Regions from separate parts of the Streptomyces sp. NPDC047049 genome, predicted to be linked through region 4. Evidence: riboswitches for the same ligand, from Rfam matches in the RefSeq annotation. Region 4 holds a riboswitch; each other region holds the start of a gene.

Region 1 (6,965 bases), on a different contig from region 4:
CGGCGCCCAGGCCCTTGATCACGGCGGCGTACTCGCGGCAGACCGCGAAGGTGCGCTCCAGCGCCTCGGGCGCCAGCCGCCCGGTGCGGTCCACGTCCTGCCCCAGCCGGACGATCTCCATCCGGCGTTCGAGGTCCTTGAGCTCGCCCGCCGCCCCGGGCCCGGAGGAGGCCTCGGGCACGGTGACGTCCGCGACCAGCAGCCGGAGGGAGTTCGTACCGCAGTCGATGGCGGCGACCCGCTTCACTTGGCGTCTCCTTCGGCAGCGTCCCGGTCCCCGGGGGCGTCCGGGCCGCCGGAGGTGTCCTGGCAGGGGGTCACGCACGGCCCCTTCTTCCACCACTCCGGCAGCATCGCCAGCGCCTCGTCGCCGAGCGGGTTGACGCCCGGCCCGGCGGCCAGCGAATGGCCGACGAGGACGTGCAGGCACTTGACCCGGTCCGGCATGCCGCCCGCGCTCGGGAAGCCCTGCAGCACCTCGATGGCGTCCCGCCGGCGGATGTAGTCCTCGTGGGCGGCCCGGTAGGCGGCGGCGAGCTCGGGGTCGCTCGCCAGCCGCTCGGTCATCTCCTTCATCACGCCGTTGGCCTCCAGCGTGCCGATCGCGGAGGCCGCGCGCGGGCAGGTGAGGTAGTAGAGCGTGGGGAAGGGCGTGCCGTCCTCCAGGCGCGGCGCCGTCTCGACGACGTCCGGCTGCCCGCAGGGGCAGCGGTGCGCGATGGCGCGCAGGCCGCGCGGCGGGCGGCCGAGCTGTTCCCGGAAGGCGGCGATGTCCGCGTCGGTGGGCTCGGTGGGCTCGGTCTGGGGCGGGGGGGTGTCCATGTGCGCTTTCGGTGAGGTGAGTGGTGAGGTGGCGGCGGGGCGGCCGTCCGGCCCCGACACTACGGGCTGCCGCCGGGCGGCGGTACGGGCAGCCGGGGGCTACCGCTTGTCGGCCGCGTCGACGGTGTCCCACAGATTCTCGTACCAGGGGCGCTGCGCCGCTCGCGGCCCCTTCGGTGCCGAGCCGGTGGCGGAGCCGTCCTGGACGATATAGCCGGTCTCGCCCGGCATGAGGTAGTGCAGATGCCGGCGGGCCTGCTGGCGTACGAAGTCGGGGTCCTGCCAGCGCGCCTTCTGCTCGCGCAGCCGGTCGAGGGCGGCGCCCGCGTCCTGGGCCTTGCGGCGCTGGTCGGCGATGTCGGAGCGCTGGGAGACGTACTGCCTTATCGGGTACGCGAGGGCGACCACCAGGGAGCACATCACCAGCGCCAGCAGGGCGGCGCGGCCGGTGAGGCGGTTACGGCGGGGCGGGCGGGCGCGGTAGACGCGGGCGGCGGCCTGCTCGCCGAGCGCCTTGAGTCGGGTCGCGGTCGAGAACCGGTCCGCGGGCACGTCGTCTCCCCTTCACTGACGGACGCCTGACTGCTTCAAGCAGGCACGTCCCCGGCAACGGTACGGGACCGTCGCCGGGGACGTACGGGGTGCTGGGCGGTTGCCTCGCCCGATCGGCCCTCTGCCCCGGTCGGGCGGGCAGCGGGCCTGGTGCGGTCAGCTGTGGCGGAACCGCGGGAAGGCGGAGCGGCCGGCGTAGACCGCGGCGTCGTCGAGGATCTCCTCGATGCGCAGCAGCTGGTTGTACTTGGCGACGCGCTCGGAGCGGGCCGGGGCGCCGGTCTTGATCTGGCCGCAGTTGGTGGCGACGGCGAGGTCGGCGATGGTGACGTCCTCGGTCTCACCGGAGCGGTGCGACATCATGCACTTGAAGCCGTTGCGCTGGGCCAGCTCGACGGCGTCCAGGGTCTCGGTCAGCGAGCCGATCTGGTTGACCTTCACCAGCAGCGCGTTGGCGGAGCCCTCCTCGATGCCGCGGGCCAGGCGCTCGGGGTTGGTGACGAACAGGTCGTCGCCGACGAGCTGGACCTTGGCGCCGAGCTTGTCGGTGATGACCTTCCAGCCGGCCCAGTCGTCCTCGAAGAGCGGGTCCTCGATGGAGACGAGCGGGTAGGCCGCGACCAGCTCCTCGTAGTACTCGGTCATCTCGGCGGCCGAGCGGTCCTTGCCCTCGAACTGGTACTTGCCGTCCTTGTAGAACTCGGAGGCGGCGACGTCCAGCGCGAGCGCGATGTCCTGGCCGGGGGCGTAACCGGCCTGCTTGATGGCCTCCAGGATGAGGTCCAGGGCCTCGCGGTTGGAGCCCAGGTTCGGGGCGAAGCCGCCCTCGTCGCCGAGGCCGGTGGACAGCCCGCGCTCCTTCAGGACCTTCTTGAGGGTGTGGTAGACCTCGGCGCCCCAGCGCAGCGCCTCGGAGAAGGACTCCGCGCCGATCGGGGCGATCATGAACTCCTGGATGTCCACGTTGGAGTCGGCGTGCGAGCCGCCGTTCAGGATGTTCATCATCGGGACGGGCAGGACGTGCGCGTTCGGGCCGCCGAGGTAGCGGAACAGCGGGAGGTCGCTGGCCTCGGAGGCGGCGTGCGCGACGGCGAGGGAGACGCCGAGGATGGCGTTGGCGCCGAGCGAGCCCTTGTTGTCGGTGGCGTCCAGGTCGAACATGGCCTGGTCGATCAGCCGCTGCTCGGTGGCGTCGTAGCCGACGAGCTCCGGGCCGATCTGCTCGATGACGGCCAGGACGGCCTTCTCCACGCCCTTGCCCAGGTAGCGGTTCGGGTCGCCGTCACGAAGCTCGATGGCCTCGAAGGCGCCGGTGGAGGCGCCGGACGGCACGGCGGCACGGCCGGTGCTGCCGTCGTCGAGGCCGACCTCGACCTCGACCGTGGGATTACCTCGCGAGTCGAGAATTTCGCGGGCTACGACGACGTCGATCGACGGCACGTTGTCTCCTTCGTGGGTGTCTGGCGTTCTGCGCATGAGCCTAACGGCCCGGGGTGCGTCCGCCCGCCCTTGGCCCGCTCCGTGGGACGGAACGGCCCGGAATACTCCCCAAAGACCCAGTTCGCGGGAGATTTCAGGGCATTGTTCGCTGAATGGGAAAAAACCGTGATCGTCGCCGGTCACCGGCGTGCGGCCGTCTCGGCTGCGGCGGCCCGGGCACGGCGCCGGACGAGAGAAGCCCCGCCGCGACGCGCTGGGGGGAAGGGCGCGCCGGGCGGGGCGGTCTCACGCAGGAAGCGGTCTCACGGAGGTCTCACACGGGAAGGGGGCTCGCCGCTCGGGCCCGTCCGATCCCGGTGAGAAGGAGACTCAGACGTTGAGCTTCTGACCCGGGAAGATCAGGTTCGGGTTGCCGCCGATGACCGACTTGTTGGCCTTGTAGACGGACTTCCAGTCGGTGCCGTGCGCCTTGGCGATCTTGGCGAGGGTGTCGCCCGCCTTGACGGTGTAGTTGCCGTGGCCCATGGACTTGCGCTCGGTCGAGCGCGAGGCGTGCTGCTCGGGAGCGGCCGGGGCCTTCTTCGTCTCGGCCTTGGCGGAGCCCTGGTCCTGCTGGGGCGCGGACTTGGTCTGCGCGGAGCCGGAGGTGTCGACGTCGGCCGCGGGGCCGCCGGAGGTCAGGTTGCCGGCGCCGGCGCAGGACCAGGCGCCCGGGCCCTGGATGGCGAGAAGCTTCTCGGCGGCGGCGATCTGCTGGGACTTGCTGGCCAGGTCGGCGCGCGGGGCGTACTTGGTGCCACCGGCGGCGGCCCAGCTGGAGTTGGAGAACTGCAGGCCACCGTAGTAGCCGTTACCGGTGTTGATCGACCAGTTGCCGCCGGACTCGCACTGGGCGACCTTGTCCCAGGTGGAGACGGAGGCGGCGGAGGCGGAGGTGGCGCCCATCAGCGGGACGGCCACGGCAGCACCGGCGATGCCGGCGAGGGTGGCGACGCGGACGGCCTTGGAGGGACGACGGTGCTTGCCCTTGATGATCAGCATGGTTCGTTCGTTTCCTCACCGACGCCTACGAGGTGAGCTGTCGGGTTCGGGCTGTGAGAATCGCCCGGCCGTGTGCGCGTGACGCACGTGGCTTCACCCCAAGCCGGCTGACCCGCTTTCACGGGCGGGGCCGGCACTTACCTTGGTTCCCCCGCTCCTGCCTTCGGCGCTTGCGCGTCAAGTGCCTCCGATCACCGGCAGGATTCGGCGTGTGATCAAAGGGCCCGCTTTGGCGAGCGGTCCTGACGTTAAGCAGTAATGGGCTTGGGGTTCAAACCCCACCATCTGAACCAAGTTGACCGCTTTTGATCACGACTGGGTCACATACCCGCAGGTGAACCCCGGTTTACCGAGGCGGTACACACCGAGGTTCAGCCGAGTCAACGAGACCCTTGTCTCACTTTCCCAAAAGCGGTCGAACGGCGGCGAATTACCCCGCGGAGTGCCCGAGATCGAGCAGTTGGCCCGGCTTGATCAGGTCCGCGTCGGAGCCGATGACGTCCTCGTTGCGGTCGTAGAGGGCGCTCCAGCCGCCGGACAGCCGGTGGGCCGAGGCGATGGCTGACAGCGTGTCACCCGGGCGCACGGTGTAGTCGCCGTCGGCGGCCGGGCCGGTGCGCCCGGCGTCGCCGCGCGAGGCGTGCCGGCCGCCGGAGGACCTGCCGTCGTCGTCGGCGCCCTCGTCGCCCGCACCGCCGCGGTGCTTGCCCTTCGCGGGCGTCTCCCGCGGCGTGCCGGAGGTGTCCGTACGGCTGCCGCCCTCGGACGGGTCGGCGGACGGGTCGGCCGGCTGCGGCGGGTCATCGGACGGGTCGGCGGAGTGCGACGGGCCGGTGGACGGGTCGGTGGACCGCGACGGGTCGTCGGCCCGGTCGCCCGGCGTCGCGGGGCCCGATGCCTCGTCGCCGGGCTCGTGCGTCCCGGCGGAGTCCGAGGCGTCGGGCGACGGCGTCGGAGCGGACGGCTCGTCGCCGGGCCCGTCGTGCGTCCCGTCGTGCGTCCCGGCGGAGCCCGAAGCGTCAGGGCTGCCGGACGAGTCCCAGGGGTCCGGGGAGCCGCCGTCGTCCGACGGGGCGGGCGAGGGGGTGGCGGTGCTGCCCGGGTCGACCTCCGGCGCCTGGCCGTCCTTGGTCAGACCGGCGCTCACCGCACAGCTCGACCAGACTTCCGGGCCGCGGTGGTGGAGGATCGACTCGGCCACCGCGATCTGCTGGGAGCGGCTGGCGAGGTCGGGGCGTGAGGCGTAGGCCGAGCCGCCGTAGTTGTCCCACATCTCCTGGGTGAGCTGCAGCCCGCCGTAGTAGCTGTTGCCCGAAGCCGCGCTCCAGACGCCACCGGTCTCACACTGCGCGACCTTGTCCCAGGTCGCGGTGTCGGCGGCGTGGGCGCCACTCGCGGCGAGCAGTGGCAGGGCGAAACCGGCGCCGGTCACTCCCGCCGTGACAAAGATGGCCGGTGCCTGGCGGGGTCGACGGTGTCGGCCGTTCCCGGAACGCATGCGGATGCCTTTCGCGCGGCGGTTGAGTTGTACGACGAGCTCTGTGAGCTGCTCGACGGGTACCCGCCCGGCCGACGCGCACGCGGCGCACCGTTACACCGGTCCCCCACATCACCGCTTCGGCCGATCGGGTGAAGCCCGTCGATCGTCGGTGGAAAGGTAGCCGGGGTCACGGGTAGTCACAAGTCGGTGTAGTGCAGATCACGCGAAGGTCACGCACCTGACTCTCTGTCACTTCTGACCTTGTTGCTGGTCAGGGCGCTCGGGCGAGAACTCCACCGGCAGCGACCGCAGTCCGCGCATGATGAGCCCGCCACGCCAGCGCAAGGCGTCCGGTTCCGCCGCGAGCCGGAGGTCCGGCAGCCGGGTCAGCAGCGTCGCCAGCGCGGCCTGCCCTTCGAGCCGGGCGAGCGGCGCGCCCAGGCAGTAGTGGATGCCGTGCCCGTACCCCAGGTGCTGGTTGTCACGACGGGTCAGATCCAGGACATCCGGCTCGGTGAAGCGCGCCGGATCGCGGTCGGCGGCGGCCAGTACCACCAGGACCGGGTCGCCCTTCGCGATCCGCTGCCCGCCCAGAGTCAGTTCCTGCGTCGCGAACCGCCAGGTCGCCAGCTCCACGGGGCCGTCGTAACGGAGCAGTTCCTCGATGCCGGTGGTGAGCAGGTCGGTGTCGCCCGCTGTGATCGACTTCTGCAGCAGCTCGCGCTGGGCCGGGTGGCGCAGCAGGGCGTAGAGGCCGTTGCCGATCAAGTTCACGGTCGTCTCAAAACCGGCGAACAGCAAGATGAAGGCCATCGCGGCGACCTCGTTCTCGGTGAGGTGCTCGCCGTGGTCCGAGGCCCGGATCAGGCCGGAGATCAGGTCCTCGTCCGCCTCCGCGGTGTCGCCGAGGGTTTCGCGCTTGCGGTGGATCAGCTCGGCGAGATAGCCGCGCATCTTCTTCACGGACCGGGCGACGCCGCCGCGCGGCCCCCCGCCGTGCCGGATCATCATGCCCGCCCAGTCGCGGAAGTCGTCCTGGTCCTCGCGCGGCACGCCCAGCAGGTCGCAGATCGCGTAGATGGGCAGCGGGAAGGCGAACTCATGGATGAGGTCGGCCTCGCCCTCCGTCGCGAACCGGTCGATGAGGTGGTCGGTGAGCTCCTGGACGCGCGGGGCGAAGGCGGCCACCCGGCGCGGGGTGAAGGCCTTCGAGACCAGCCGGCGCAGCCGGGTGTGGTCCGGGGGGTCGATGTTGAGCAGATGCGTCATCAGGTTGGCGCTGCGCTCACCGGGGATGCCGACCTTGCCCTTCCCGTGCGCGGCCTCGCTGTGGTGCACCGGGTTCTTCGACAGCCGGCCGTCGGCGAGCGCCTGCCGCGCCTCGGTGTACCGGGTCACCAGCCAGGCCTCGACGCCGCTGGGCAGCTCGGTCCGGTGCACCGGCGCATGCTCCCGCAGCCAGGCATACGCGGGGTAGGGGTCGGCGGCGAACTCCCAGGTGAACAGCTCGGGGGCGGACCCGGCGGGGCAGCCCGCGGCGGCGTCGGCGGCAGGGGACGGACGGCCCGCGGGGGCGTCGGCGGCGGGGCGGCCCGCGAGTGCGGAGGCGTCGGGGGCGGCGCGGCCCGCG
Region 2 (6,965 bases), on a different contig from region 4:
CCCACCCGGTCGGAGACCGATCCGACGGTCAACAGGGCGGCGAGCAAGGCGAAGACGTAAACGGCGAAAACGACCGTCAAGGTGAACGCGGAGAGGTCCCACAGGCGCTGATAGACCGGGTAGAGGGGGGACGGCGCCGAAGCGGCCGTGAGCGTGGCCGCGCCCACGGCCCCGGCCAGGAAGAACGAAACTGAACGGTTGAGCACGCGATCTCCAGCAAAAAGCAATGATCTTTGCTTTAACTCGGTGGCCCATCCTAGTAGAAGCAAAGATCTTTGCGTATGCTGGTGACGTGTCTCACCATGCAGCCGCCAGCCGCCCCGGAGGGCGGAGCAGTCGAGTACTGACCGCGATCTACACCTCGGTCGGTGAACTCGTGGGCGAGGGCGCCGAAAAGATCACGTTTCCCGTGGTCGCCGAGCGGGCCGGAGTCAACCCGACGACGCTCTACCGACGCTGGGACAGCGTCCACGCTCTCCTTGAGGAAGTCGCTGTCGCCGCCCTGACCCGGGACGGTGAGTCAGCGCCCGACACCGGATCCCTCCAGCAGGATCTGACCGAGTGGGCGCAGGTCATCGCCCGCGACATCACACGTCCCCACCGAGCCCGATACCTGCGCGCGATGGTGTCGGCCCGCACCGAGATCGTCGCGAGTTGCCCGGTCACGGAGAAACGGCGCGAGCAGGCATCGGAGGTGGTGAGCCGGGCCCGCGAACGCGGTGAGAAGACACCGAGCGTCCCGCAGATCCTCGACCATGTCATCGCGCCTCTGTACCACCACGTCGTATTCGCCTTGCCCGTCGATCGCGAGTACGCGCGACGTCTGGTCCGCGATGTTCTGGCTATGGCTGAGTGACAGGCTGTCCCGCACATGCTGGACGCGCTGCTGGACCTGCACGGCGGCGTGAGCCGGAGACGGTGATGCCCGACCCACCTCGGTACCGATGTTCCCCGAGGCCGTCTCAGAAGCGGTCCTTTGCCCGAGCAAGATCAAACGTCACGGCCCGGCGGACGCGAAGCGCCGTTCTGGTTCCCGGAACTCGTTCTCACGCAAAGGTAATTCGGGGCACTTCTGAGAATGACAGCATGCCGGGCATGACGGCCCCTCAAGAAGCCTCCCCGAGCGACGCGGAGGACGTCCAGCGCCACCCCTGTCCGCGCTGCCGGGCCGAATGTGGAGACCGTGGACTTCGACAGCGCCGCGTCGGAACCGGGGGCTTCGGCGAGGGTGTTCTCCACGTCCCAGGTGGACAGGCCGCGGACGAACGAGGCGATCACCGGCGACTCCAGCACATTCGCCCGAGTCACCGCGGCGCCGAACAGACGCGAGCGAACGCCTCCGTGGTGCCCCGCACCCTGGGACGGGCCACCGTCACCGGTCCGGACGTCGTCTTGATGGCCACCTCGCGACGCCCGTTGCGGCGCCCGGCCCGCACCACCGGTCCGGCCCCCTCCGTCTCACCGGCCTCACCCTCAGCGGCGGCACCGGCGCACTCGCCGTGACGCACCTGGAGCTTGCCGAAGGGCCCAGGTCCCACTTGATGTCGGCCAGGTCGAGTCTGCATGCCTCGCTCACCCTGTGCCCGACCTGCGACATCAGTTTCGATGCGGTGTAGTTCCGTGCGTGAGGGCGAACTTGCGGCAGGTCGCCAGCCCGCCACCCCAGCCGGTGAACAGCGCCTGGCCACGGGCTCGGCCGGCGGGATCCGCAGGGCGGCGTCCTTGGTTACCCGCGGGCGGTCCGTCCCGTCGAGCGAGCATCGACGACCCGCCCGGTCATCCGAAGGGTCTCAACCTTGTGCCGCAGTTCGAGGAGAAGCTGTGAGATATCCGCCCTCAGCGAACAGTTAAAACTGCCTCTGACCTGGGACTTGTAACTGATCACCAGGATCTGCTGTCATTCTGACGGAACGTACGTCCTGTACATTTTTTACGGAGGAGAGGAGCAGACATGCTGCGACCGACGGCCCGCTATGTCCTTCCGGAGTTCACCGAGCGCACCGCCCAGGGGACGCGCACCATGGACCCGTATTCCAAGCTGCTCGGCGAGCGCATCATCTTTCTGGGCACCCCGATCGACGACACCTCTGCCAACGACGTCATGGCGCAGTTCATCCACCTCGAACACGCCGCGCCCGACCAGGACATCTCGCTCTACATCAACTCCCCCGGCGGCTCCTTCACCGCGATGACCGCCATCTACGACACGATGCATTTCGTGTCGTGCGACGTGGAGACCGTCTGCCTGGGGCAGGCCGCCTCGTCCGCCGCGGTGCTGCTGGCGGCCGGCACTCCGGGCAAGCGGCTGGCGCTGCCCGGCGCCCGGGTCCTGATCCATCAGCCGTCGTTCAGCGAACCCGTCCAGGGACAGGCCAGTGACCTGCAGATCCAGGCGACGGAAATGCTGCGCACCCGCGACGTACTGGAAGAGATGCTGGCGAAGCACACCGGGCAGACCCGCGAGCGGATCGCCACCGATATCGAGCGCGACAAGATCTTCGACGCCCCCGCCGCCCAGGAGTACGGCCTGATCGACCAGATCACCCGTAACCGCAAGCTGTCGGCGCTCCGGCCCGGGGCGCGGTGAGCCCGATGCTGCCGCCCGAACCACCACCGCTGCCCGCCCTGACCCGCGCGGAGGGGGAACTCATCGACAGCTACCTGGAAGTGATCGACCTGCTGGGCCGGATCAATCCGGCCCGCTGCGGGGGCACCTACAGCGGGCTGCGCGCCGCCCAGGCGCTGGTCGGCAAGGCCACCCGGCTGCGGGACGCCCTGACGCTGATGCACCAGCGGGGCGAGACCGAACTGCACCGCGCGACGCTGACCCGGGCACTGCGGGTGCTGGACGGTGAGCGGCGGGCCGGACTGGTGACGATGCCGCCACCCGAGGAAATCTGACCCGGCGCACGCTCCGAGGCTGCGCATACGGCGTAGCCTCCGCCCCCGATCTGAGGAGGCGACGAATTGCGCGGCGCGGACCCAATTCCTGCGGTCTCGGATGTTTCGCCCCTGGTCCGCGGGGTGCAACGCTCCGCGCCGCGGCACCTGAGGGAACAAATCTAACCATTCGGGCCAATTGTGACCCATCTCACATACGGCATTTTCAACTCGGAATTCGGCTGCCAGGTGCGTGACGATCCCTTCGACGACAAGACCCCGCCACAGCGACGGGGCGGTCCGGACGGGCGCCTAATCCCGCCGCCGTGCCGGACGTCCGGTCGACGAGGTGGACCGGCGGGAGCGGAGGACCCGAGCAGGACGGGGTCCCGGCCTACACGGCCGAGGGCTCCTTGGGGTGAAGCCGTACGCACGGCCGGGCATCTTCGCCTGCCCGAACCCGACAGGTCTTCCTTCGCAGGCGGCTGACGAAGGGTTTGCGCATGACCATGCGCATGCATACGCCGAATCTGCTGGCGCGCGCCGGCACCGTCACCGCTCTGACGCTGGTCACGCTCGGCGGGACCACCGTTGCGCCAGGAGCGGCCGGGAACGCCGAAGCCGCATCCGTGTCCGCCCATGCGCTGCGGATCGCGGCTTCCCAGAGCGGAGCCCCCTACCGGTACGGCGCCCAGGGGCCGCACGCCTTCGACTGTTCGGGGCTGATGCTGTACTCGTTCAAACGCGCCGGCCGGTTGCTGCCACGCACCGCCGCCGCACAGTACGGCCGCACCCGGCACATCCCGCCCGGCGCGCGCCGGCGCGGCGATCTGGTCTTCTTCCATTCGCGCAGCGGCATTTACCACGTCGGCATCTACGCGGGCCGGGGCCGGATGTGGCATGCGCCCAAGGCCGGGAGCGTGGTGCGGCTCGAACGGATCTGGAGCCGTTCGGTCTGGTACGGGCGGGTGGGCTGATCCTGCGCATTCATCTCACGATCGGTCAATTGCCGGTGCGTTCGGCAGATTTCCCCCGTGCCCACCGCACCCCGTGAATAGCCCTGGGCGCACCACCTCCCTCAGGACAGCGCCAGCTCGACGAGCAGGATGCCGCCCAGCGCCGTGAGCAGCGCTCCGGTGGTGGCTTCCAGGGCACGGGCCACCGAGGGGCGGCGCAGCCAGACGCCCAGCCGGTCGACCAGCAGGGCGACGGCGGGGAACCAGACCAGCGCCATGGCGACGACCATCGTGGCGAGCAGCAGCGTACGGGGCAGCGCGGGCGCTCCCGCCGGAACGAACTGCGGGAGCAGGCTGAGGAAGAGCACGGGTGCCTTCGGGTTGAGCGCATTGGTCAAGAAGCCCTGGCGCAGACTCCGCGTGGTGCCCAGGAGGGCGGTGTGCGGGCGGCCGTCGGCCGGGGTGCCCGCCGCCGTGCGGGCCGTGCCGTCCGTGGTGGCCGCCGGGCGCCGGACGGCCGCGATCAGGGCGCGGGTGCCGAGGTACAACAGGTAGCCGCCGCCCAGGAGTTGGACCGCGCCGAAGAGCGCGGGCACGGCGACCAGCACCGCCGCGAGCCCGGCCACCGCCAGAGCGGTGTGCACCAGCAGCCCGCCCGCGACTCCGACGGCGGCCGCCACCCCCGCCCGGCGCGAATCGAGCGCATGGCGCACCACGACCGCGAAATCCGCGCCCGGCATGGCGACCATGCCCGCGGCGACTCCGGTGAAGGCGATCAGCTGTCCGTCCATAGGAGCAGCTTCGCCGGTCGGAGGCTTTAATGGGTATTGGCAATGTTCTTGGTGAGCCTGAAGAGATTCTTATGTACGACCCCACCCGGCTGGCCGCCCTGGTAGCGGTGGCGGAGGCCGGTTCGATCACCCGCGCCGCCGCCCGGCTGGGCTACACCGCTCCGGCGCTCTCCCAGCAGCTCGCCAAACTGGAGCGGGAGGCCGGGGCGGCCCTGCTGGTGCGCCACCATCGCGGTGCCCGGCTGACGGCGGCCGGTGAGCTGCTGCTCGTACGGGCCCGGCGGGTCCTCGACGAACTGGACCAGGCGCGGCACGAGCTGTCCCGGCTGGCGGGGCTGTCCGGCGGGCGGCTGCGGGTCGGCACGTTCATGACCGCCGGCACGCATCTGCTGCCGCCCGCGCTCAGCGCGTTCCGGCGGGCCCACCCCGATGTGGAGCTGAGCGTGACGGAGTACGTCCCGCCGCAGGCGAGCGCGGCGGTGGCGCGGGGTGAGGTCGATCTGGCGCTGACGCACGAGTATGTGCCCGGCGAGGCGATGCCGGCGCCGGAGGGCGTCCGTCTGGAGCCGCTGCTGACCGAGGAGCTGGTGCTGGTCACCGCGCCCGGTCATGCGCTGTCGGCGGGCTCCGGACGCCTGCCGCTCGCCGAGCTGGCCGGTCAGCCGCTGGTCAGCATGGCACCGGCCAACCCCAACCGGCGCGGGGTGGAGGCCGCGCTGGCGGCCGCCGGGGCGAGTGTGGCGGTGCGCTGTGAGTCGCCGAGCTATGCGGTGGTGTGTGCGCTGGTGAGCGCCGGGCTCGGGGTGGCGGTGGTCCCGGAGATGGTGGCGGAGGGGTCGATGACACCGCTGGGAGTCCGCCGGGTGGACCCACCGGAACTGCACCGCCGGATCTCGGTGGCCTACCGCCCCGGAGGCACCCCCGCCGCGGACACCCTGCGCGCCCTGCTGCGCGGCGCCTTCCTCCGCCACTCGCCCGGGACGCCGGACACCGCCTGGGGCTGACTCCGCGCGGCGCCGGCTTCAGACCGTCGGCGCGGTGGCCACGATGGTGTCGACCGCCGTGTCGAGCTGTTCTTCCGTCAGGTCCGCGCGGGCGGTGAGCCGGAGCCGGGAGATTCCGTCGGGGACGGACGGCGGGCGGAAGCAGCCGACCGCGAGTCCGGCCGTACGGCAGTCGGCGGCCCAGCGGAGCGCCGTTGCCGGCGACGGGGCGCGGACCGAGATCACAGCCGCGTCGGGACGTACCGCCGTCAGGCCCGCCGCGGTGAGCCGGTCGTACAGCCCCTGGGCGACCGCGACGGCCCGGGTGGCGCGCCGGGGTTCGCGGCGCAGCAGCCGGAGCGCGGCGAGGGCGCCGCCGACCGCCGCCGGGGCGAGACCTGTGTCGAAGATGAACGACCGGGCGGTGTTGACCAGATGCTCGATGACCCGGGCCGGGCCGAGCACCACACCGCCCTGGGAGCCGAGCGACTTGGAGAGCGTCACGGTGGTCACCACGTCGCCGTCGCCGGCGAGACCGGCCGCCCACGGCGCGCCGCGGCCCCCTTCGCCCAGCACCCCCAGTCCGTGTGCGTCGTCGACGAGAAGTCCGGCGCCCCGTGTCCGGCAGGCCTCGGCCAGCGCGGGGAGCGGCGCGGCGTCCCCGTCGACCGAGAACACCGAGTCGGTCACGACGAGTGCCCGGCCGTCGTGGCCGGTCAGCGCGGCGCGTACGGCCAGCGGATCGGCGTGCGGGGCCACTTGGGTACGCGCCCGGGAGAGCCGGCAGCCGTCGATGAGCGAGGCGTGGTTGCCGGCGTCGGAGACGATCAGGGAGCCGGGGGCGGTGAGCGCGGTGACCGCGGCGAGATTTGCGGCATAGCCGGAGGACAGCACCAAAGCGGCCTCGAAGCCGCAGAACGCCGCGAGTTCCGCCTCCAGCCGGGCGTGCAGCTCGGTGCTGCCGGTGACCAGCCGGGAGCCGGTCGCGCCGGCGCCCCAGCGGTGCGCGGCCTCGGCAGCGCCGCGGGTGACCTCGGGGTGCCGGGCGAGGCCGAGGTAGTCGTTGCCGGCCAGATCGAGCAGCGGGGAGTCGGCCGGACGGGGGCGCAGGGTGCGCACCAGCCCGGCGTCACGGCGCTCCGCACTGGCCACATCCAGCCAGTCGAACGCCGCGTCGTACGCCGGGCGGGCCGGCTCGGCACACGGCTCGGCGGGCCTCGCCGGGGGGGTGTCGCTCAGCAGCGGCGGGGCGGAGTCCTGCGGCATCGGCGTCCTTCGTCTGTCGGCCTCGATTGTGGGCTGTCGATAGACGTTAGCGGTCGTTCCGCAGGCCCACGGTGTGGCGATACACACAC
Region 3 (6,965 bases), on a different contig from region 4:
ACCGTGCCGAGCCCGAAGCTGTCGTGGGTGACCCGGTCGCCGATGGTCAGTGAGACGACCTGACGGTCGCCGGCGCGGCGGGTCGCGAAGCCGCTCGGGCCCTTGGCGCGCGACGACGAGAGCGCGGAGCCGAAGCCGCCTCCGCCGCTGCCGCCTGCCGACATGCCGCCCATGGACGCGGACGGCGTCGCCGGACCCGTGCGCTTCCACTCCACGTGGTCGGCCGGGATCTCCTCCAGGAACCGGGAGGGCGGGTTGTAGGAGGGCTGGCCCCAGGCGCTGCGCATCGTCGAGCGGGTGACGTAGAGCCGCTGGCGGGCGCGGGTGATGCCGACATAGGCGAGCCGGCGCTCCTCCTCCAGCTCCTTGGTCTGGCCCAGCGAGCGCATGTGCGGGAAGACGCCGTCCTCCAGGCCGGTCAGGAAGACGGTCGGGAACTCCAGGCCCTTGGCGGTGTGCAGCGTCATCAGCGTGATCACGCCGCTGCCCTCCTCGTCCTCGTCCGGGATCTGGTCGGAGTCGGCGACCAGCGCGACCTGCTCCAGGAAGTCGGAGAGCGTGCCGGGATTCTCCTCACCGCGGTCCTGCTCGAATTCCAGGGCCACGGCGGCGAGTTCCTGGAGGTTTTCGATCCGGGTCTCGTCCTGGGGGTCGGTGGAGGCCTGGAGTTCGGCGAGGTAGCCCGTGCGCTCCAGGACCGCTTCCAGGATCGTGGCAGGGCCGGCGCCGGACTCGACGATGGTGCGCAGCTCCTCCATGAGGACGTTGAAGCGCTTGACGGCGTTGGCGGAGCGGGCCGCCATGCCGTACGCCTCGTCGACCCGGCGCAGTGCCTGCGGGAAGGTGATCTTCTCGCGCAGCGACAGGGCGTCGATCATCGCCTCGGCGCGGTCGCCGATGCCGCGCTTGGGGACGTTCAGGATGCGGCGGAGCGGGACGGTGTCCTCGGGGTTGCTGAGCACCCGCAGATAGGCGAGGACATCGCGGACCTCCTTGCGCTCGTAGAAGCGCACCCCGCCGACGACCTTGTAGGGCAGTCCGACCCGGATGAAGATCTCTTCGAAGACCCGGGACTGGGCGTTGGTGCGGTAGAAGACCGCGACATCGCCGGCCTTGGCGTCACCGGCGTCGGTCAGCCGGTCGATCTCGTCGGCGACGAACTGCGCCTCGTCGTGCTCGGTGTCGGCGACATAGCCGGTGATCTTGGGGCCGGCTCCGGCGTCCGTCCAGAGGTTCTTGGGGCGGCGGTTCTCGTTGCGCTCGATGACGGCGTTGGCGGCGGAGAGGATCGTCTGCGAGGAGCGGTAGTTCTGCTCCAGCAGGATCGTGGTCGCGTCCGGGTAGTCCTCCTCGAACTGGAGGATGTTGCGGATCGTGGCGCCGCGGAAGGCGTAGATCGACTGGTCGGCGTCACCGACGACGCACAGCTCGGCGGCGGTCTCGGCGGGGCCGACCAGCTCGCGGACGAGGGTGTACTGGGCGTGGTTGGTGTCCTGGTACTCGTCGACGAGGACGTGGCGGAAGCGGCGGCGGTAGTGCTCGGCGACATCCGGGAAGGCCTGGAGCAGGTTGACCGTGGTCATGATGATGTCGTCGAAGTCCAGGGCGTTGGCCTCGCGCAGCCGCGCCTGGTACATCGCGTACGCCTCGGCGAGCGTCTTCTCGAAACCTCCCCCAGACTCCGTCTGGGAGGTGCCCCCAGCGGCCGTCCCGGCGAAGGTCTCCTCGTCGATGAGCTCGTTCTTGAGGTTGGAGATCTTCGCGCTGAAGGACTTGGGCGGGTAGCGCTTGGGGTCCAGGTCCAGATCGCGGCAGACCAGCGCCATCAGGCGCTTGGAGTCGGCGGCGTCGTAGATGGAGAAGGAGGAGGTGAAGCCCAGCTTCTTGGACTCGCGGCGCAGGATGCGGACGCAGGCGCTGTGGAACGTGGAGACCCACATGGCGTTGGCGCGCGGGCCGACCAGCTCCTCGACGCGCTCCTTCATCTCGCCGGCGGCCTTGTTCGTGAACGTGATCGCGAGGATCTGGCCGGGGTGGACATGGCGCTCGGCGAGCAGATGAGCGATGCGGTGGGTGAGCACCCGGGTCTTGCCGGAGCCGGCGCCGGCGACGATCAGCAGCGGGCCGCCCGTGTGCACCACGGCGGCCTTCTGCTCGTCGTTGAGCCCTTCCAGCAGCGTCGCCGGGTCGAGGACCGGACGGGCGGCGCCGTCGCGGTAGTACGCCTCTCTGGGCACGGGCGCGTCGAACCTCCCGCCGAAGAGGTCGGCGGGGATCTCCTCCGGGGCCGGGCCGTGCTCGTCCTCGGGGGGCGGGGGGTGCTCCTCGCCCTTGGGGCCGAGGTCCGCCAGGAAGCTGTCGTCAAAGAGGCTGCTCATCGCCCACCGAGTCTAGGCCGCCGCACTGACAGTCCGCGGCCCAGTAGCCGATTGCGGCCCGCTTCCGCCGCGGGCCGTGGCAGCGCGGCAGGTCAGACGTCCGGGGCCGGATGGAACCGGTCGGCGGCCCGTCTACCCGAATCCGACATCTGCCACGCCAACACCCGCATCGCGTTCAGGTCACAAAAAGGTTTCGGGCATATCGAACATCAGCCTTCACAGGAGCCACACGAGTTGGCTAACGTCCTCGCTCAGGCAGCCCGCCTCCCCGTGGACGACAGCGTCCGCACGGGCCGCCCACGCCGAGTCCGGCCCTGCCTTTGGGCACCCGGAGCCGGGGACCCACCAGCACCACCGGGGTGAATCGGACCGGACAGCCGCCGTCGGCGGACATCCGGACCGTAGGGCAAGCCTTCCGTCAGCGACACCGCCCGAACCCGACAGCTAACCCGGTAGGCGGTCCACGGAAGGAGTCGCCGGCCTTGGCGTCGCATCGCAAGCCGCGCACCAGCATTCTCACCTCGCCCGGAGGACGGCGTACGGCGGTCGGGCTCACCACCGCCGCCCTCGCCTCGGCCACGCTGCTCTCGCAGTCCGCCGACGCGGCCCCCCGGGCGCCCAAGCCCACCGTCGAAGAGGTCAAGCAGAAGGTCGACGACCTCTACCACCAGGCCGAGGTGGCCACCCAGAAGTACAACGCCGCCAAGGAGCACACCGACGACCAGCGTGACCGTGTCGACGGACTGCTCGACGCCGCCGCCAAGCGCGCCGAGAAGATGAACGACGCCCGGCGCCGGCTGGGCACCTTCGCGTCGGCGCAGTACCGCACCGGCGGCATGAACCCGACGGCGCAGCTGATGCTCGCCAAGGACCCGCAGCAGTTCTTCGACCGCAGCCACCTCATGGAGCGGCTGACCGGACGGCAGAAGGAGGCCGTCTCCGAATACCAGGAGCAGCAGGCCGCGGCCGCCCGGCAGCGGGCGGAGGCGACCCGCGACCTGGAGCGGCTGCAGTCCTCGCAGGCCTCGCTCAAGGAGTCCAAGCAGTCCGTCCAGCAGAAGCTGGCCGAGGCCCGGCAGCTGCTGTCCCAGCTCACCGCCCAGGAGAAGGCGCGGCTGGCGGAGCTGGAGCGCCAGAAGGAGGCGGCGGCCAAGCGCAAGGCCCAGGAGGAGGCCCGCAAGCAGCAGGAACGGGAGCGCCAGCAGCACGACGGGGGCGGCACGTCCGGCGGCCAGACCGGTGGCGGCGCCGACAACGGCGGCTCGACCGGGGGTTCGTCCTCCACCCAGGCCGAGAAGGCGCTCGCGTTCGCCCGCTCCCAGATCGGCAAGCCGTATGTGTGGGGTGCGACCGGACCCAGCTCCTACGACTGCTCGGGGCTGACCCAGGCGGCGTGGAAGGCGGCCGGCGTCAGCCTGCCGCGGACCACCTGGGACCAGGTCAAGGCCGGCCAGCGGGTCGCCACCAAGGACCTCAAGCCCGGTGACCTGGTCTTCTTCTTTGACGACATCAGCCATGTGGGCATGTACATAGGCGACGGCAAGATGATCCACGCCCCGCACCCGGGCGCCAACGTCCGGGAGGAGTCGATCTACTACATGCCGATCTACGGGAGCGTCCGCCCGGGCTGAGGCCCGGCCCCCGCTCCCCCTTCAGGCCACCCCCCACGGCAACCCCCCACACGCCACCGCGCGGCCGTCGCCTCCGGATGAGGAGTGCGATGACCGCGCGGTGTGCCGTTCGGGGAACCCCTGCGCCGGCGCCCGGAGCCCGGTTCCGGGGCGCCCGCCGCTCCGGCCCGCGCCCCGAGCCCGGCTCCCGGGGCGCCCGCCGGTCCGCTCAGGTCCAGAGCACGGCGATGAAGATGTTGGCCACCGTCAGCGCGCCGACCGCGCCGAAGAGCGGCGGGGCGATCTTCTCGTCGTCCCGCTTGACGTAGACCAGCCCCAGGATGACCACCAGAACGGCCATCTTGATGCCGAGCTTGAGGGTGTTGAGGCTGTGGCCCTCGGCCTGGTTGAGGCCGACCAGCACGATGCCGGTGACCAGCATCGTCAGCGCGCCGTGCAGCATCGCCGGCACGAAGCGGGCGGTGCCCGCACCCATCGCCTTCATCTGGGTCAGGAAGCCGCCCAGCAGGGAGGCGATGCCGATGATGTGCAGGCCGACGAAGAGATTGATTACTACGTCCATAGTGCTGGATCGTAGCCGCCGCATAGCACGGCTCTTCAGGCAGGGCGCCCACAATCGCCGCTTCGGTCAGGCCGGGCCCGCTCCCGGCCGTGCGGCCGTGGCGCCACGGTCACCTGCGCACCGGCACCGGTCGAAAGCGAACAATCCCGGGCAAGCGGACTCATCACCGCAACACCCCGGCTTAGCGTCCTCCTCCAGGCGGTCGACTCCCCGCCCTCGCCGGCCTCCCACCGGCGTCCTGTCGGCCGCCCCGCCGTGAGGTGCGGCGGCGGTCCGTTCCCTCGTTGCGGACCGCCGCCGGGCCCACGGGCTCCAAGGGAAGGAAGTGAGGGCCACCGTGGCCTCGCACCGCAAGCCGCGGCAGCATCCGCTCGCCGCGCTCACCGGCGGCGCACGCAGCGCACGCACCGCCCGCACGGCCGCCACCCTGGCACTGGCCGGCGCCGCCACCGCCACGGGCTTCGCTCCGGCGGCGGAGGGTGCCCCCGTCGCCGCCGTGGCCGACGGCGCCGGCCAGGCCGCGCACCGGCTCACCCCCGACCGGGTCAAGGACCGGGTCAACGCGCTGTACCAGGAGGCAGAGGTGGCCACGCAGAGCTACAACGGCGCGAAGGAAGCCGCCGGTGCCGCACGCGAGGAGCTGAGCAGGCTGCAGGACGAGGCCGCCCGCAGGACGGCGGAACTGAACGCCGCCCGCGGCGAGCTGGGCACCGTGGCCGCCAGCCAGTACCGCTCCGGCGGCGTCGACCCGACCGTACGGCTGCTGCTGTCCGCTGACCCGCAGCGCTACCTGGACGGCGCCGCGGTGCTGGAGCGGGCGGGCAGCCACCAGGCCACCGCGGTGGCCGGTTACGCGCGCCGGCTCGGCAGCGTACGGCAGATCCAGCGGCGGGCCGAGGACACCGCGCAACGGCTGGCGGACACCGAGTCGGCGCTGAAGAAGCACCGGGTCACGGTCGTCCACAAGCTGGGCGCCGCCGAGCAGTTGCTGAACCACCTCACGGCCGAGCAACGGCAGCGGATGGCGGGCCACGGCGGCGCGCACGGCGGCGCCGGGCAGGGCCGGGCGGGGCGCGGGACGGGGCGCGGGGACGGTCTTCCCGGAAAGCTTCCCGCCGGTCCGGGAGCCGCCGCGGCCGCGGCGCAGGCTGCGGCGCAGGCCCCCGACCCCCGGGCCGCACGGGCCGTCGCCTACGCCTACGCCGCCCTCGGCAAGCCGTACGTCTGGGGTGCGACGGGCCCCTCCGGCTTCGACTGCTCGGGGCTGACCCAGGCCGCCTGGAAGTCGGGCGGGGTGTCGCTGCCCCGTACGACCTACACCCAGATCAGCTCCGGACCGCGTATCGACAGGTCCCAACTCGCCCCCGGTGACCTGGTGTTCTTCTACTCCGGCATCAGCCATGTGGGGCTCTACATCGGGGACGGCAAGATGATCCACGCCCCGCATCCGGGGGCGCCGGTGCGGATCGCGCCGATCGACCAGATGCCGTTCGCGGCGGCGACCCGGCCGGCATAGGGCCGGTCTGCGGCATAGCGCCGGTCTGCGGGCATAGCGCCGGTCTGCCGGCGGAGGGCCGGTGTGCCGGCGGACGGCCGGTCTTCACGGTTCCGCCTGCCGCGCGGCTCCCTCGGCCGGGCGCGCCGCGCGCTCACCCCCTGAGCTGCGTCCCCAGCCAGCGGAAGATCTGCGGCACCTGGTGCTCCCACACCTTCATGGTGTGGCCGCCGGCACCCGACGAGATCTGCTGGACGTTCACCGTCGTCGGGAACCTCGCGAACTGCCGCAGACCGAGGCCCGCTTGGTAGCCGTCGCCCGCCGCGCCCGACACATACAGGGCCGTACGCGGCGGCCTCCCCGCGGCGTTGGCGGACTTCAGGATGTGCAGCGGGTTGGACTCGATGCGCAGCTTGGGGTCCTTGCCGGCCAGCGAGTCACGTTCGAGCGCCGGGTCGTTGTAGCCGGACATGGCGACCGCGGCGCGGTAGCGGTCCGGGTGGGAGAGGGCGAGCTTGGCGGCGCAGTGCGCGCCCGCCGAGTAGCCGGCCAGGGCCCAGGAGTCCGCGGTGTCGCCGGCCCGGAAGTTGTCCACGATCATCTTGCGGACATCGACGGTCAGCCAGCTGTCGGCGTTGACCTTCCCGGGGATGTTGACGCAGCCGGTGTCCGCGCCGGGGAAGACGTCGGTCCGCGGGGACACCAGGATGAACGGCTTGACCTGGCCGCTCTGCATCAACGGCCGGACCTGGTCGGCGACCCGCAGGGAGCCCAGCCAGGTCTTCGCCGAGCCCGGGTAGCCGGGCAGCAGCTCGACCACGGGGAACTTCCGGTTCCGGTAGGCCGGGTCGTTGTACTGCGGCGGCAGCCATACGTACACCTCGCCCTGCACGCCGGAG
Region 4 (6,965 bases):
GTGGCCGTTCCTTCGACCGTGACCGTCGCGATGACCGTTCCGGTGGCGGTTTCAACCGTGACCGTCGTGATGACCGTTCCGGTGGCCGTTCCTTCGACCGCCGTGACGACCGCTCGGGTGGCGGTTTCAACCGCGACCGTCGTGACGACCGTTCCGGTGGCCGTTCCTTCGACCGCCGTGACGACCGCTCCGGCGGTGGCTTCAACCGCGACCGCGGCGACCGTCCGAGCCGCCCCTTCAACCGTGACGACCGCTCCGGCGGCCGTTCCTCCGGCGGCTACCGCTCCGGCGGCGGCGACCGTCCGTTCAACCGCGACGACCGTTCCGGCGGCCGCCCGTCCTCCGGTGGCCACCGCGGCGGCGGCGACCGTCCGTACGGCCGCCGTGACGACCACCGTGGCGCCACGACCGGCTCCGGCGGCCGCCGTGACGACAAGCCGCGCTGGAAGCGCAACGGCTGATCACATCCGCTGACCCGCAGGGCCCGTACGCACTCAAGTGCCGTACGGGCCCTGCGTGTTGAGGGGTGAGCGAGGCGCCCTGCCCGGTGCGCCGGCAGCCCCCGCGGCACCCCGCCGGGCAGCCCGATCCCTAATGCCTTCGGGCTGCGGCACATCCTCGGGCTATGCTGCTCGGTGCGGGCCATTAGCTCAATTGGCAGAGCAGTGGACTTTTAATCCATTGGTTCAGGGTTCGAGCCCCTGATGGCCCACAAAGACCAAGGCCCCGCCGCCCGGCACGGAGTGTCCGGGCGGCGGGGCCTTGGTCTGCCCCGGGGCCTTGGAACGGGGTCTGCTGGGCCGCTGCCGGCCCGCTGGCCGGAATCGGGCCGGACTGATCTGCCTCACGAACTCGTCTGCTGAATCCGGAGCTCAGGATCGCGTCGATGGGCCGTCACATCGATGGCTGGTGCACGCACGTGAGGGAGACGATGGCGGACAGCAGCTGGTGAAAACCTCGTGGGGACGAGATCCGGCGGGGCAGGCCTCACAGAGAAACCGTCGCGGCGATCACCGACGACTTCCCCGAACGGGCGTGGCGTTGGCCGGAGTGAGCAGGCCGGAGGCCCAGGGGTGGGGTGCGAAGCCAACCCCGGCCGCGCCGTGACCCGTCCGGCCGCCGAGGATTCGCCGTCCGGCGCCGTAGCGGAAACGCTGGGGACGTCAGCGGAAACGCTGGGGACGTCGACGCGGCCGCCACCACGGTGCTCGTAGGGACGGGCGGGAGTGGGGAGAGGCCGGTGCGGATGCTTCAGGACGAAGCGCGTCCCAGGGATGACGGGGGGCGGCAGGTGGGCCGCGGCCGGCGGACGAAGCTGTCCGGGCGTCGGCCGGTGCGTCTGCTTCCCGCGCTTCTGATCGCCGGGGGCCTCGTCGTCGGTGCCGTCACGCCGGCCGGTTACACGGCCGCGCCCTTCTTCTGCGCCGCCCCGCTGATCGCGGCGTCGCTCTCCTCCCTGCGCAGTACCGCCGTCACGTCCCTGGCCGCCGTGCTCGGCGAGATCTGGGCCGTCACCTACCGCGGCGCCGTCGAGGACTACCAGGAATCCGTGGCGGAGAGCGTCATGATCTTCGTGGTCGCCCTGCTGGCCCTCGGGCTCAACCGGTGCGTCCAGAGGAGCGATGCCCAGCTGGCCTCCGTACGGGACATCTCGGAGGCCGCGCAGCGCGCCGTACTGCCCATGCCCCCCGAACGGCTCGCCGGCCTCGGAGTCGCCGCCCGCTACGTGGGCGCGCGGGCGGATGCCCGGATCGGCGGCGACCTCTATGCGGTGCAGGACACCCCGCACGGCGTACGGCTGATCGTCGGCGACGTACGGGGCAAGGGGCTGGAGGCGGTGGAGGCCGCGGTGATCGTCATCGGTGCCTTCCGCGAGGCGGCGGAGCAGGAGACGACGCTGGAGGCGGTGGCGGGCCGGCTGGAGCGGGCGCTGCAGCGGGAGGGCGGACGGCGCGCGGGGCTCGACCAGTTCGAGGGGTTCACCACTGCCGTCCTCGCCGAGATCCCCGCCAACGGGCAGTCCGTGCTGCGTGTGCTCAACCGCGGCCATCCGCCCCCGCTGCTGCTCACCCTGGACGGCGGGGTGCGTGAGCTGGTGCCCGTGGCGCCGGCGCTGCCGCTGGGCATGGGCGAGGTGGCGAGCTGGCCGGACCGGTCGGACGAAACGTTCTTCCCGGCCGGTGCCCTGCTGCTGTTCTTCACCGACGGAGTGACCGAGGCCCGGGACCTGCTGGGCCGCTTCTACCAACCGGCGAGCAGACTGCGCGGCCGTCGTTTCCCGGGGCCGGACGCCCTCCTGGACACGCTCGTCGAGGATGTCGCACGGCATACGGGCGGCGCACCGGCCGACGATATGGCCCTGTTGGCGGTGCAGCGGCCGATGAGTGCGTAGGGAGGCCGTGCACGGCGGGGCGTGTCCCGGCACGGCTCGCGCTGCCCTGCGGAAGGCGCCGTGCGTGGCGCGCCCTACGGCATGCCCTGCGCCACGCCCTCCGTCCCCGGGAACCGGTGCAGGCTCTCACCGTGCGGGCCGGTGAGCGCGACCGGGCGCTCGTCCAGGGCGAGGGTGAGCAGCCGGGCGTCAGCCGGGTGCGGCGAACGGTGCGCCGGGGCGGGGATCCAGGGCAGGACGGCGGGGTGCTCGTGGGAGATCCAGTGGCCGCCGCCGGGCCGTCCGCGCAGCAGCGACCGTACGAGATGCGTGAACTCCTCGCGGCGGGCGGGCGCGAGGTCGGCCAGCGCGGCGCTGTGGAAGATGACCAGTGTGGCCCCGGGGGGCGCCTCGGCGGCGAGCGCGGGCAGTTCCTGGAGCAGGTCGCCGCGCACCAGCCGTGGCCGCGGCGCCGGCCGCACCGCCTCGACGGCCGCGGACAGCCGCGCGGCGCGCTCCTCGTCGCCCGGCCATACGAGCGCCTGCAGCCAGCGCAGATCGTCCGGTTCGGCGGCCGGGTCGAGCGGGTCGAGGCCGATGCCTGCCCGCCAGAGGATCCGCGGCATCCGGCCCCGGGCGGGCAGCAGCTCGTCGGCCGTCCACGCCGTACGGCACTCCAGCACCAGGGGGCTCTCCGGCGCCCCTGCCTCCGTTCGTACCTCCGCCTCTGCCGCGGCCTCCGCCTTCGCCTCTGCCTCGGTGAGACGGGCGCCGCTTCCCCCATCGCCCTCGTACCGGCGCAGGTAGCGGTAGCGATAGCGGTCGGGATGCAGGCACAGCCCCGCCGACGTGCCGACCTCCAGCAGCGCCAGCGGCTGCGGCAGGCGGGCGAGCAGCGGCAGCAGCGTCGCGCAGTGGGCCGGTTCGTCGGCCCGGGGCGAGCGCTGCATGATCACCGCACGCACCTCGTTCCAGTGCCGTACCGTCCACTCGCGCCAGCGGCCGTACGCGGTTTCGCCGCGCGGCCCCAGCTCGGCGTGCGGGCCGTCGAGGTAGCGGACGGCGGCGAGCAGAAGCTCCGGCTGCTGTGCGCCGCCGGCCGGCAGCGACCCCGACACCAGATCGCAGAGCTCCGGGTCGTGGCTGATCCGCGCGCTCAGCTCCTCATGCGCCGCGGACCGTCCCCGCGCCTGGCGCCAGGAGAACTCCCGGTACCGCTCCGCCAAGCCCCATGTGCCGACCACGGTGCGCTCGGCGTGACGGGTGTTCCCGGTGTTCCCGACGTTGACGGCCATGATCCGACGTTACTGCTCTCACGTTCCGTAACCGAGGGGCACCCCTCCGCATAACGACTGGTGCACAATCGCCGCGAGATCGTTTAGGCGCGGACGGTCAACTCGCCCGGTTTGCAGCCATGCTGGCCGAAAAAGTCCAGGCCAAAGCTCCTGGGAGGCCGCTAGGAAATCCCGGGAAGGCTTGGAATTCGGCTGCGTTCTCTATTACTGTCCGATAACGCAGCGCGGTCGTCCCAGCCGTCGCAAGAGGCGGCACCGTGCGCAGACGCCGAATCCCGCACGCGCTTTTCACGCACCTCCAGCACCTCGAACTGCACCAAGGGAACCGGGGAACCACTTCCTTGGGGTGAATCGGACGCTCTCCGCCAGCGGGCGCCCGTAGGAGACCTTCCTGCTCCGAACCCGTCAGCTAACCCGGTAGGCGAGAAGGAAGGAAAGGAGAGCGCCCCCGTGGCGTCCAACAGGCCTGCCCCCGAGGGTCCGTCCGCCTACGACCTCGATGACCGAGGTGCCTTCCCGGGCCCCGGTCATGCGGACAGCATCAACGACGGACCGTGGGAGGAATGGAATCCCACCGAGGATTCCGTCCGCTCGGTCCGCGGCAAGCACAGAGTGGCCAAGCAGCGTGGCAGCGGGCTCGCCCGCGGTGGCACGGTCCTGGGCGTCGGCGTCATCGCGGCGGTCGGTGCCGGCGGGATGGCCACGGCCGAGGGCCGCCCTCCGGTTCCTATCTCGATGCCCGACGTCGGCGGAATGGCCGACGACCTCGCCGACAAGCTGCCGGACGCCAAGTCGCTTCCCGGCGTCGGTGATCTCATATCGGACGCGGGCTCGGACGCGGGCGCGGCTTCGGACGCGGGCTCGGACGCGGGCGCGGCTTCGGATGCGGGCACGGCCTCGGGAGCCGGAACGGACGAGGCGGTGGCTCCGGCCGGTGCCGGTCCCCTCACCCGGACCACCCGGACGGACTCGGGCGCGGACGCCGGCGAGGCGCTGCGCAGCCGCATCCTCCAGCAGGCCGACGCGCAGCAGGGCGCCGCCGAGCAGGAGGCCCGGGAGACCGCCGAGCACACCGCTTTCCAGACGGCCGCCGAGGAAGCCGACGCCCACCAGGAGTCGGCCGAAAAGGCCGCAACAGCCAAGAAGGCGGCCGAGTTGGAGGCCAAGCGCGAGGCCGAAGAGGCGGCCCGTCGGAAGGCGGAGGCCGCCCGCCTCGCCAAGCTGGCGAAGAGCTTCATCGCTCCGGTCTCCTCGTTCACGCTCACCGCGAGCTTCGGCCAGGCCGGCGACCGCTGGGCCGCGGACCACACCGGGCAGGACTTCGCCGCGCCGACCGGCACTCCCGTCAAGGCCGTGCACTCCGGCACCATCACCCAGGCCGGCTGGGCAGGCTCGTACGGCTACCGCATCGTCCTCACCCTCGACGACGGCACCGAACTCTGGTTCTGCCATCTGTCCTCGATGGTGAAGACCTCCGGCAAGGTCAGCACGGGCGATGTCATCGGCCGCGTCGGCGCCACCGGCAACGTCACCGGCCCGCACCTCCACCTGGAGGTGCGCCCGGACGCCGGCGACCCGATCGACCCCATGCCGTGGCTGCGCGATCACGGCATCAACGTGTGACGCACGGTCTTCGGCGTGTGGCGTGTGGCGTGTGGCTGCGGGCGCGTGAGGTGAGGCTTCGGCTTGTGATGTGCAGCTTCGGGGTGTGACGCGCGGCCTCAACGGGCGTCCGTCCAACAGAAGTTGGCGTCGGCGGGCGTCAGGGGCATCCCAGGGCGTCGCGGGGCGCCGTGTGGCACCGGCAGCGTCCGGGGGGAGCGGAAGGAATAACTCCGCTCCCCCCGGCGTTGCCACCACACATGACTGCGACCCACACCCCCCGAAATCGTCAGTCCCTCGGCTCGCTCTCCGTCTCCCCGCTGTCCCTCGGCGGCAACGTCTTCGGCTGGACGGCCGACGAGAGCGAATCCTTCGCCGTGCTCGATGCCTACGTCGCGGGCGGTGGCAACTTCATCGACACCGCCGACGTCTACTCGGCCTGGGTCCCCGGCAACAAGGGCGGCGAATCCGAGACCGTCCTCGGCAACTGGCTGGCCTCCCGCGGCAACCGCGACGATGTCGTCATCGCCACCAAGGTCGGTGCCCATCCGGACTACAAGGGCCTGTCCGCCGCCACCATCAAGTCCGCGGTCGACCTCTCCCTCTCCCGTCTGCGCACCGACTACATCGACCTCTACTACACCCACTACGACGACGAATCGGTCGAGGTCGGGGAGTTCCTTACCGCCCTCGACGACCTCGTCCGGGCCGGCAAGGTCCGCGAGATCGCCGCGTCCAACATCTCGGCGAAGCGCCTGGAGGAGTCCCTGGCCTTCTCCGCCCGCGAGGGCCTGGCCCGCTACGTCGCCCTCCAGCCGCACTACAACCTGGTCTCCCGCGACACCTACGAGGGCGAACTCGCCGACACGGCCGCCCGCCACGGCCTCGCCGCGGTCCCGTACTACGCCCTCGCCTCCGGCTTCCTGACCGGCAAGTACCGCCCGGGAACCACCGTCGACAGCGCCCGCTCCGGCGGCGCGGCCCGGCACGCCGACACCGACCGCGGCCGGCGCGTCCTCCAGGCTCTCGACACCGTCGCCGCCGCCCACGAGGCCGAGGTGGCCACCGTCGCCCTCGCCTGGCTCGCCGATCGGCCCACCGTCGCGGCCCCGATCGCCAGCGCCCGGACGGTGACGCAGCTGCCGGCCTTGCTGGCACTGGGCGACCTGACGCTCACGGAGACGGAACTGAGGCTCCTGGACGAAGCGTCCGCCTGACCAACTCAGAGGCGGGGAGGGGGCGGGCGGGCCTCAGGGAGGGCGGGCCGGGGAGGCGAGCCCCCAGGCCCGCAGAGCCGCCGCCCCCTCGCCCGCTCTCCGGGCTCCGCTCTCCCGCTCTACTTCCGGCGGTCGACCGCCACCCACGACGCCAGCGCCACCCCACCCGCCACCGCGAACACCGAAGGCCAGGCCCCGATCTTCTTGGCCAACGGATGCGACCCGGCAAACGCCGCCACATACGCCCCACTCAGCGCCGCCGCCGTCGCACTCCCCGCCTTCTCCTGCCACCCCTTGGCCGCCACCGCCCCGGCCACAGCCAGCGCCACCCCACCAAGCGGCCGCTTCTTCGTCCAGCGGGCGGTGGCGTAGCCGCCTACCAGGCCGGTTGCTGCGATCACTGCCGTGGGAACCCGAGCCATCTCCGTAACCTCCCTCGGGGGCCAACTCCCCCGGCCTCGCGCCCCCAAGGGGCAGTGC

Evidence for each region. A riboswitch is a leader RNA that binds a small molecule or an ion and turns the genes downstream of it on or off. The one in region 4 is predicted to bind cyclic di-AMP.
Region 1: linked by a shared signal. The riboswitch ahead of ABZ851_RS25730 (transglycosylase family protein) and the one ahead of ABZ851_RS03990 (peptidoglycan DD-metalloendopeptidase family protein) in region 4 are both predicted to bind cyclic di-AMP.
Region 2: linked by a shared signal. The riboswitch ahead of ABZ851_RS12760 (C40 family peptidase) and the one ahead of ABZ851_RS03990 (peptidoglycan DD-metalloendopeptidase family protein) in region 4 are both predicted to bind cyclic di-AMP.
Region 3: linked by a shared signal. The riboswitch ahead of ABZ851_RS08165 (NlpC/P60 family protein) and the one ahead of ABZ851_RS03990 (peptidoglycan DD-metalloendopeptidase family protein) in region 4 are both predicted to bind cyclic di-AMP.

The regions. Positions count from the first base shown of each region.
Region 1 is NZ_JBEYVM010000013.1:109,627-116,591, forward strand. Features, by position in the region: gene ABZ851_RS25710 (Ppx/GppA phosphatase family protein) at 1-247, opposite strand, end outside; gene ABZ851_RS25715 (DUF501 domain-containing protein) at 244-822, opposite strand; gene ABZ851_RS25720 (septum formation initiator family protein) at 922-1,374, opposite strand; gene eno (phosphopyruvate hydratase) at 1,531-2,850, opposite strand; gene ABZ851_RS25730 (transglycosylase family protein) at 3,184-3,855, opposite strand; cyclic di-AMP (ydaO/yuaA leader) riboswitch at 3,863-4,075, opposite strand; gene ABZ851_RS25735 (transglycosylase family protein) at 4,286-5,287, opposite strand; gene ABZ851_RS25740 (cytochrome P450) at 5,585-6,841, opposite strand.
Region 2 is NZ_JBEYVM010000004.1:286,148-293,112, reverse strand. Features, by position in the region: gene ABZ851_RS12780 (alpha/beta fold hydrolase) at 1-206, opposite strand, end outside; gene ABZ851_RS12775 (TetR/AcrR family transcriptional regulator) at 293-856, shown strand; gene ABZ851_RS12770 (ATP-dependent Clp protease proteolytic subunit) at 1,952-2,587, shown strand; gene ABZ851_RS12765 (hypothetical protein) at 2,593-2,901, shown strand; cyclic di-AMP (ydaO/yuaA leader) riboswitch at 3,180-3,379, shown strand; gene ABZ851_RS12760 (C40 family peptidase) at 3,384-3,857, shown strand; gene ABZ851_RS12755 (LysE family transporter) at 3,959-4,627, opposite strand; gene ABZ851_RS12750 (LysR family transcriptional regulator) at 4,699-5,631, shown strand; gene ABZ851_RS12745 (8-amino-7-oxononanoate synthase) at 5,650-6,876, opposite strand.
Region 3 is NZ_JBEYVM010000003.1:50,253-57,217, reverse strand. Features, by position in the region: gene pcrA (DNA helicase PcrA) at 1-2,378, opposite strand, end outside; cyclic di-AMP (ydaO/yuaA leader) riboswitch at 2,669-2,853, shown strand; gene ABZ851_RS08165 (NlpC/P60 family protein) at 2,861-4,009, shown strand; gene ABZ851_RS08160 (hypothetical protein) at 4,218-4,571, opposite strand; gene ABZ851_RS08155 (NlpC/P60 family protein) at 4,897-6,087, shown strand; gene ABZ851_RS08150 (alpha/beta hydrolase-fold protein) at 6,221-6,965, opposite strand, start outside.
Region 4 is NZ_JBEYVM010000001.1:858,318-865,282, forward strand. Features, by position in the region: gene ABZ851_RS03970 (DEAD/DEAH box helicase) at 1-461, shown strand, start outside; tRNA gene ABZ851_RS03975 (tRNA-Lys) at 640-712, shown strand; gene ABZ851_RS03980 (PP2C family protein-serine/threonine phosphatase) at 1,247-2,392, shown strand; gene ABZ851_RS03985 (DUF2332 domain-containing protein) at 2,467-3,666, opposite strand; cyclic di-AMP (ydaO/yuaA leader) riboswitch at 3,923-4,105, shown strand; gene ABZ851_RS03990 (peptidoglycan DD-metalloendopeptidase family protein) at 4,117-5,289, shown strand; gene ABZ851_RS03995 (aldo/keto reductase) at 5,529-6,485, shown strand; gene ABZ851_RS04000 (hypothetical protein) at 6,605-6,907, opposite strand.